Regions from separate parts of the Streptomyces sp. NPDC051576 genome, predicted to be linked through region 1. Evidence: riboswitches for the same ligand, from Rfam matches in the RefSeq annotation. Region 1 holds a riboswitch; each other region holds the start of a gene.

The links. Region 1 has a riboswitch for cyclic di-AMP ahead of AB0M63_RS19775 (C40 family peptidase). Riboswitches for the same ligand answer to the same signal wherever they lie in the genome.
Positions count from the first base shown of each region.
Region 2: another riboswitch for cyclic di-AMP. It lies ahead of AB0M63_RS09265 (M23 family metallopeptidase); the one in region 1 lies ahead of AB0M63_RS19775 (C40 family peptidase).
Region 3: another riboswitch for cyclic di-AMP. It lies ahead of AB0M63_RS28640 (NlpC/P60 family protein); the one in region 1 lies ahead of AB0M63_RS19775 (C40 family peptidase).

Region 1 covers NZ_JBFAZO010000005.1:542,065-544,247, forward strand. The annotation lists gene AB0M63_RS19765 (ATP-dependent Clp protease proteolytic subunit) at 1-56, shown strand, start outside; gene AB0M63_RS19770 (hypothetical protein) at 64-372, shown strand; cyclic di-AMP (ydaO/yuaA leader) riboswitch at 712-893, shown strand; gene AB0M63_RS19775 (C40 family peptidase) at 897-1,370, shown strand; gene AB0M63_RS19780 (ATP-binding protein) at 1,455-1,913, opposite strand; gene AB0M63_RS19785 (helix-turn-helix transcriptional regulator) at 2,126-2,183, shown strand, end outside.
Region 2 covers NZ_JBFAZO010000002.1:813,951-816,133, forward strand. The annotation lists gene AB0M63_RS09260 (GntR family transcriptional regulator) at 1-249, opposite strand, end outside; gene AB0M63_RS09265 (M23 family metallopeptidase) at 437-1,192, opposite strand; cyclic di-AMP (ydaO/yuaA leader) riboswitch at 1,206-1,370, opposite strand; gene AB0M63_RS09270 (pitrilysin family protein) at 1,575-2,183, opposite strand, start outside.
Region 3 covers NZ_JBFAZO010000009.1:208,333-210,515, forward strand. The annotation lists gene AB0M63_RS28640 (NlpC/P60 family protein) at 1-1,031, opposite strand, end outside; cyclic di-AMP (ydaO/yuaA leader) riboswitch at 1,040-1,212, opposite strand; gene AB0M63_RS28645 (DUF1996 domain-containing protein) at 1,547-2,183, shown strand, end outside.

The sequences.
Region 1 (2,183 bases):
TGGACCGGATCGTGCCCAGCCGCAGGACCTCGCTCACCGAGCCGGGCGGGGAGTGAGCCCGCGATGCTGCCGCCGGAGCTTCCGCCGCTGCCCGCGCTGACGCGTGCCGAGGGCGAGTTGATCGACCGTTATCTGGATGTGGCCGATCTGCTGGGCCGTATCAACCCGGCGCATCACGGGGACACGTACCGTGGCCTGAGGGCCGCTCAGGCACTCGTGGCCAAGGCGGCCGAGCTGCGGGACGCGCTGGCCCTGATGCACCAGCGGGGCGAGACCGAGCTGCACGCCCCCACCCTCGCGCGGGCGCTGCGCGTGCTGGACGGGGAGCGCCGCACGGCTCGCGTCACCGTCCCCGCGCCCTCCGACAGTTGAGGCACGCCGAGACCTCGCGGGCGTGGGCGAAACGGGCCGAACGGCTTACCCCTGATCGGAGTAGCCGCTCCTCCGTCCGTGAGGCCGCCGGGCTTGCGCAACTGGCGTAGACCGAGGGCCGGATGAGGTGCTCCGGTGCTGGTCCGAGGGGTGCACACCCCTCGACACCCCTTCGAACACTGGGGTGTCCACCCGAACGGGTGAGTGGTGAGTAACCCCACAAATCCCCGGTTCCGTTGGGATTTTCGGACATCGATAGGTGAAGATCCCTGTCTGACGACAAGACCCCGCCGCAGCGGCGGGGCGATCCGGGCGGACGCCGAGTCCTGCCGCCGCCCGGATGACAGGTCGACAGGATTGCATCGGCAGGAGTGGAGGACCCAAGCACGACGGGTCGCCGGGACGGTCACGCCATGACCGGGTCGAGCAGCCCTTGGGGTGAAGCCGCGAGTCTGCGGCCGGGCAACTTCGCCAGCCCGAATCCGACAGGTCATCCTTCACAGGCGGCTGACGAAGGGTTGCGCATGACTGCGCTCAATCGTGTCCCGTCGCTGATGGTCCGGGCCGGTACGGCCTCGGCCTTCGCCATCGCCGCCGTGGGCGGCTCCGTCGTGATCCCGGGCGTCGCATCCGACGCCGCGGCCGCGACACCCGCGACGAAGGCACTCCAGGTGGCCGCTTCCAAGAAGGGCTCCCCCTACCGGTACGGCGCCACCGGGCCGAGCCGCTTCGACTGCTCCGGGCTGACGCTCTACTCGTACAAGAAGGCGGGCAAGAGGCTGCCCCGTACGGCGGCCCAGCAGTACAACAAGACCCACCACGTCTCGGCCAAGGGCCGCAAGGCCGGGGACCTGGTGTTCTTCCACTCGGGTTCCAGCGTCTACCACGTCGGCATCTACGCCGGGAAGGGAAAGATCTGGCACGCCCCGAAGACCGGGGACGTGGTGCGCTTGCAGAAGATCTGGACCAAGAGCGTCTGGTACGGCCGGGTCAGCTGACCCTCGCTGAACCTCCCGAGGGGGTGGCGGCCACCTGACGGGCCGCCACCCCCTCGGGTGTTCCCGAAACGTTTTCAGGGCGTTCTACGGCTCCTGCTGGCCCGCCGCGGTCACCGGCCGGGCCGGGACCGTCCAGGGCACCTCGATGGAGACCGTCTTGCCGCCCTCCCTGGTGGGCCTGACCTTGAGTTTGCCGCCGCACTCCGCGGTCAGCCAGCGGATGATGACCATGCCCCGGCCGTTGTCCTGCTGGACGGCGGCCGGCAGGCGTTTGGGGAAGCGGGGGTGGCTGTCGGTGACTCCGATGCGCAGGTGTTCGTCACGCTCCAGCTCGATGTCCACCGTGAAGGTGGGTGACTGTCCGAAGGTGTGCTGTACGGCGTTGGTGGCGAGTTCGGAGACGATGAGGCGGATGGTGTCGGCGGCCTCCGTGTCCGCCGGCAGTCCCCATTCCACGAGGGTCCCGACCACGTAGGTGCGGGCGGTGGAGACCGAGGCGGGATCGCTCGGCAGAGTGACGGATGCTTCCAGATGGTCTGCCATGGCGCGGTCGTCCCTTTCCCGCGGGACCGGTGTCCGACACGGAGCGGATGGTTCGAGTACGGTCCCGGACTGGTGCTTCTTCGCCAGACTGCCATTACCTCGGCGGTAACGGTGCCGATCCACCAAGATATGCATATATCTGTCGCTCGAAGCGGTGAACTCTGCGACCTCAGACCGTATTTGGGCGGCTCGGAAGGAGTAAGGAGAAACCCATGCAGTACGGTCCCGCGGTGCGCCGCCGGAAACTGGGCGCCGAACTCCGCGCGTTGC
Region 2 (2,183 bases), on a different contig from region 1:
CAGCATCCGCATCTCCAGCAGGTCGGCGGCCTCCTGCTCGGTCGGTTCCGCGACGCACGCGCCCGCGTGCCGCCGGGTCACCACGAACCCCTCGGCCTCCAGCGTGCGCAGGGCCTCCCGCACAGGGACGCGCGAGACGCCGTACCGGCGCGCGAGGAGTTCCTCCGTGAGCCGGCCGCCGCGCTCGTAGACACCGGCGACGATGTCGTCCCGGATCGCCGTGCATACCGAGTGCGCCGGAATACGCATGTCCGACCTCCGCCTTAATCCCCGTGAAACGTCGACGATTGACGTGTGTTCCGTGACTCTATTGCAATGAGCGGGAATTTCCGACGGGGGGCCGGAATCCATGGATATTTTTTGGACAGGCTGGGTCCACAAACGCCGAAAGCCCCGGCCGGCGGGCCAGGGCTTCGGGAAGTGCGGTGGTGCGTCGTCAGACGTTCACGCCGTGCTTGCGGAGGTAGGCGACGGGGTCGACGTCGGAGCCGTACTCGGCGGTCGTGCGGGCCTCGAAGTGGAGGTGCGGTCCGGTGACGTTGCCGGTCGCCCCGGAGAGGCCGATCTGCTGGCCCGGGGTGACCGTCTGACCGACGGAGACGCCGATGGACGACAGGTGGCCGTACATGGTGTACATGCCGTCCGCCATCTTGATCACGACCTGGTTGCCGTACGAGCCGCCCCAGCCGGCCTCGACGACGGTGCCGGAGCCCACCGCGTGGACGGAGGTGCCGGTCGAGGCGTGGAAGTCGATGCCCGTGTGGGCACCGGAGGACCACAGGGAACCGCCGGTCTTGTAGCCGGTGGAGACATACGAGTTGGAGACCGGCGCGACGAAGGTGTTGAGCTTCTTGCGCTCGGCCGCGCGGGCGGCGCGTGCCGCGGCGTCGCGCTCCGCCTTGGCCAGGGCGGCGGCCTTGGCCCGGGCGATCTCCTTGGCGGCCTGCTCGGCGGCGGCCTGCTTCTGGGCTGCGGCCTGGGCGTCGATCTTCTCGGCCACGGAGTCGCCCATGGCGATGACGGGGGTGAGGCCGGTCTGTTCGGCGGCGGGCTCCGCGGCGAACGCCGGGGCGGCGGCCAGGGTGCCGACGACGCCGGAGGTGGCGAGAGCCGCGACACTGGCGGCACGAACGGTGGTGCGGTGGGTCCGGCTCGGGCGACGGTGCTTCCCGGTGGCGCGGGTGAACGCCATGAAGTGGCTGGTCCTTTCCTTCCTTCTCGCCTACCGGGTTAGCTGACGGGTTCGGAGCAGGAAGGTCTCCTACGGACCCCCTCGCGGTGCGCGGGCGTCCGATTCACCCCAGGGACTCTTGATGTGGGTCCCCGGCTCCCCTGGCTCGCGCCGTACGGGGACTCGGCGATGACTGTCCGGTGCCGCTGGTGCGGCGCGGTGCCTGACGGACAGCCGGACCGACGCTAAGGGGGGCCACTTTCAATCCCCAAACGGATCACGGTTTTTGTAGCGCATGCCACAGGGCAGACAGGCAACCTCTCCCCCAATTCGGACATGAGAGGGCCCTGGTGACGCCTCAGCCACCAGGGCCCCACACGCGCGCGTGCCGCTACCCGGCTCCCTACTCGGCCGGGACGACGGTCACTTCACCGATGCCGAGAGCCGCAACCGGCTCCTTGATCTGCTCCGCGTCACCGACCAGGACCGTCACCAGACGGTCCACCGGGAAGGCGTTCACGACCGCCGCGGTGGCCTCTACGGTGCCGGTCGCGGCGAGCTGCCGGTACAGCGTCGCCTGGTAGTCGTCGGGCAGGTGCTGCTCGACCTGGTCGGCCAGGGTGCTCGCCACGGCCGCGGCGGTCTCGTACTTGAGCGGCGCCACCCCGACGAGGTTCTGTACGGCGATGTCCCGCTCGGCGTCGGTGAGTCCGCCCTCCGCGAGCTTGCGCAGCACCGTCCACAGGTCGTCCAGCGCGGGACCCGTGTTCGGGGTGTCCACGGAGCCGCTGATGGCGAGCATCGAGATGCCGGTGCCGTCGGGTGCCGAGCGCAGCACCTGGCCGAATGCCCGCACACCGTAGGTGTAGCCCTTCTCCTCGCGCAGGACGCGGTCCAGGCGGGAGGTGAGGGTGCCGCCGAGGCAGTACGTGCCGAGCACCTGGGCCGGCCACACGCGGTCGTGCCGGTCGGATCCGACCCGTCCGATGAGCAACTGCGTCTGGACGGCGCC
Region 3 (2,183 bases), on a different contig from region 1:
ACGATCTCGGGCGGCATGGTCGGAGCGGTGGGCAGGGTGATCTCGGGGGTGATGGCCGGGGCAGCGGCGAAAGAGACCTCGGGAGTGATGACCGGGGCAGGCGCGTAGGAGACTTCAGGGGCGACGGCCGGGGCAGCCGCGTAGGAGACCTCGGCGGCGGGCGCGGTCGGCTGCCACTCCTGCTGGGGCGGGCGCCAGTCCGGTTCCGGTGTCGTGTACCAGGCGGGCTCGACGGTCGGCTGCTCGGTCACCATGGGCATCTGTCCGGTGGACCAGTCGGTCACCATGGGCATCTGCCCGGTGGACCAGGCCGTCTCCGGGGCGGACCAGGCCGGATCCGGCGGCGGCCAGGTGGCGTTCGTCGGGGCGGTCTCGGTGCGCGGCGCGGCGATGTAGGGGAGCAGCGCCAAGTCCGCGGTGAGCGGGTCGAAGGCCGGCTCCGGAGGGGCCTGCGGGGCGAGTTGAGGCGACTGGACCATCGGCGCGGGCGCCACTTCGAGGGCGGGGACGGGCGGCAGGTCGAGCATGGTCGCCGGTGGTGCTTGCGGCGTCTGGGGCGCGGGGGGCAGTGCGGCGACGGGCCGGGCGGTCAACTCCGGTGTCGGGGTGGTGATGTCGGGTACGGCGGGCGCCGCGGTCAGCTCCGCGACGGCGCGGCTGGGCGGCGCCTGGAGCGCGAGGGCGGCCTCGGGGTCGGGACGTCGCTCGGGCCGGGGTTCCGCCGGGCGGCCGGGAGTCCTGCTGGGCGGGAGGATCGCCGGTACGGTCGGGCCCAGTTGGGCGCGGGCCCGGTCGAACCACTGCCGGGCGACGGCGTCGAGGGCGGGATCGGAAGGCCGCGACGCACCGGGTCGGGGGTTGACGCGCTGACGCGGGCCCCCGGACATCGCACGGGTGGCGTTGTAGTTTCCGGTGGCCGTCTCGGCCCTGTCGTAAAGGGAGTTGATCCGCCGCTGGACTTCTTCGCGGCTGGGTCGGTCGTCCACGGTGGGGCCACTGCCTCCGGTGCGCGTCCTTCGTTCTGCCGGCATGGCAGACGTGCTCCTTCCGTATCGCGCCTACCGGGTTAGCTGTCGGGTTCGGGCGTCGATCACGGAAGGTTTGCCCTACGGCCCTTGCCCTGCTGGGCAGTTGGGCCGATTCACCCCAAGTCGGTTGGGTCCCCGGCTCCGGCTGCCGCGAGCGGCGCACCGGACTCGGCGCAAGCCGTGCGGCCCGGCGCCGATCGCCGGAGTTAGTCGCAAGGCCTGGGCGTCAACCTAGCCAACGTGTGTGCCTCGTGTGAAGGTTGAAGCGCGATATGTCCGATACGTATTTGTGACCTTTACCTCGTCCTGGGTGTGGCGAGCGCTCATGGGTCGGCGGAGTCAGGCGTTCCGTATGAGGTCGCTATGAATTTTCGGGACGGTTGAACACACTGGGACCCGGCCCCGTATTGGGGCGGGGGATGTCCATGCCGGGACGAGCCGGGCCGACCGATACGTGTAGGAGCACTTCCTTGGCACGCAACACGCGCAGACGCCCAACGGGCGCACGCCGCGCGACGATGGCAGCAGTCGCCCTGATGCTGGGCGGCGGAGGACTGGTGGCGGCGAACGTATACGCGTCGGCGTCCGAAGGTGGCTGGGGTGGTGACTCCGCCCAACAGGGCACCCCGGACGCGGCATCGCGAGGCGCGACGATCGACTGCCCTGACATCGGCACCCAGTTGACGACGGTCCCGGACGAGGCGAAGACCGACGTCGACAAGGAACTCGCGCTGCTCGACCAGCAGATCACCGAGGCCTACCAGAAGCTGCAGGACTCCACGGAGTCCATACGCCAGGACGCCTCCTTCGCCGACAACGCGATCATGAATCCGTTGAAGGAGAAGCGGGCCGCGACCATCGGACGGATCGGCGACGCCATCGCGCGCGTCGGAGACCGCCCGGAGGGACTCGACGCGCTCGCCGCCTGCACACTGATCGCGCCCAAGAACGACACCGGTGACCAGGGCGGCAGCAGCGAGGACCCGAGCAGCGCCGCCGGTGACCAGGGCCAGCAACAGGGCGACGGCCAGGGCCAGCAGCAGTCCACCAACGGGCCCGTCGCCTCGGACTACGCGGACATCACCTCCGTACAGCCCAACGTGAACACCCCGAAGGACCAGGGGGACGCCTCGACCGGCACGTTCGTCACCGCCT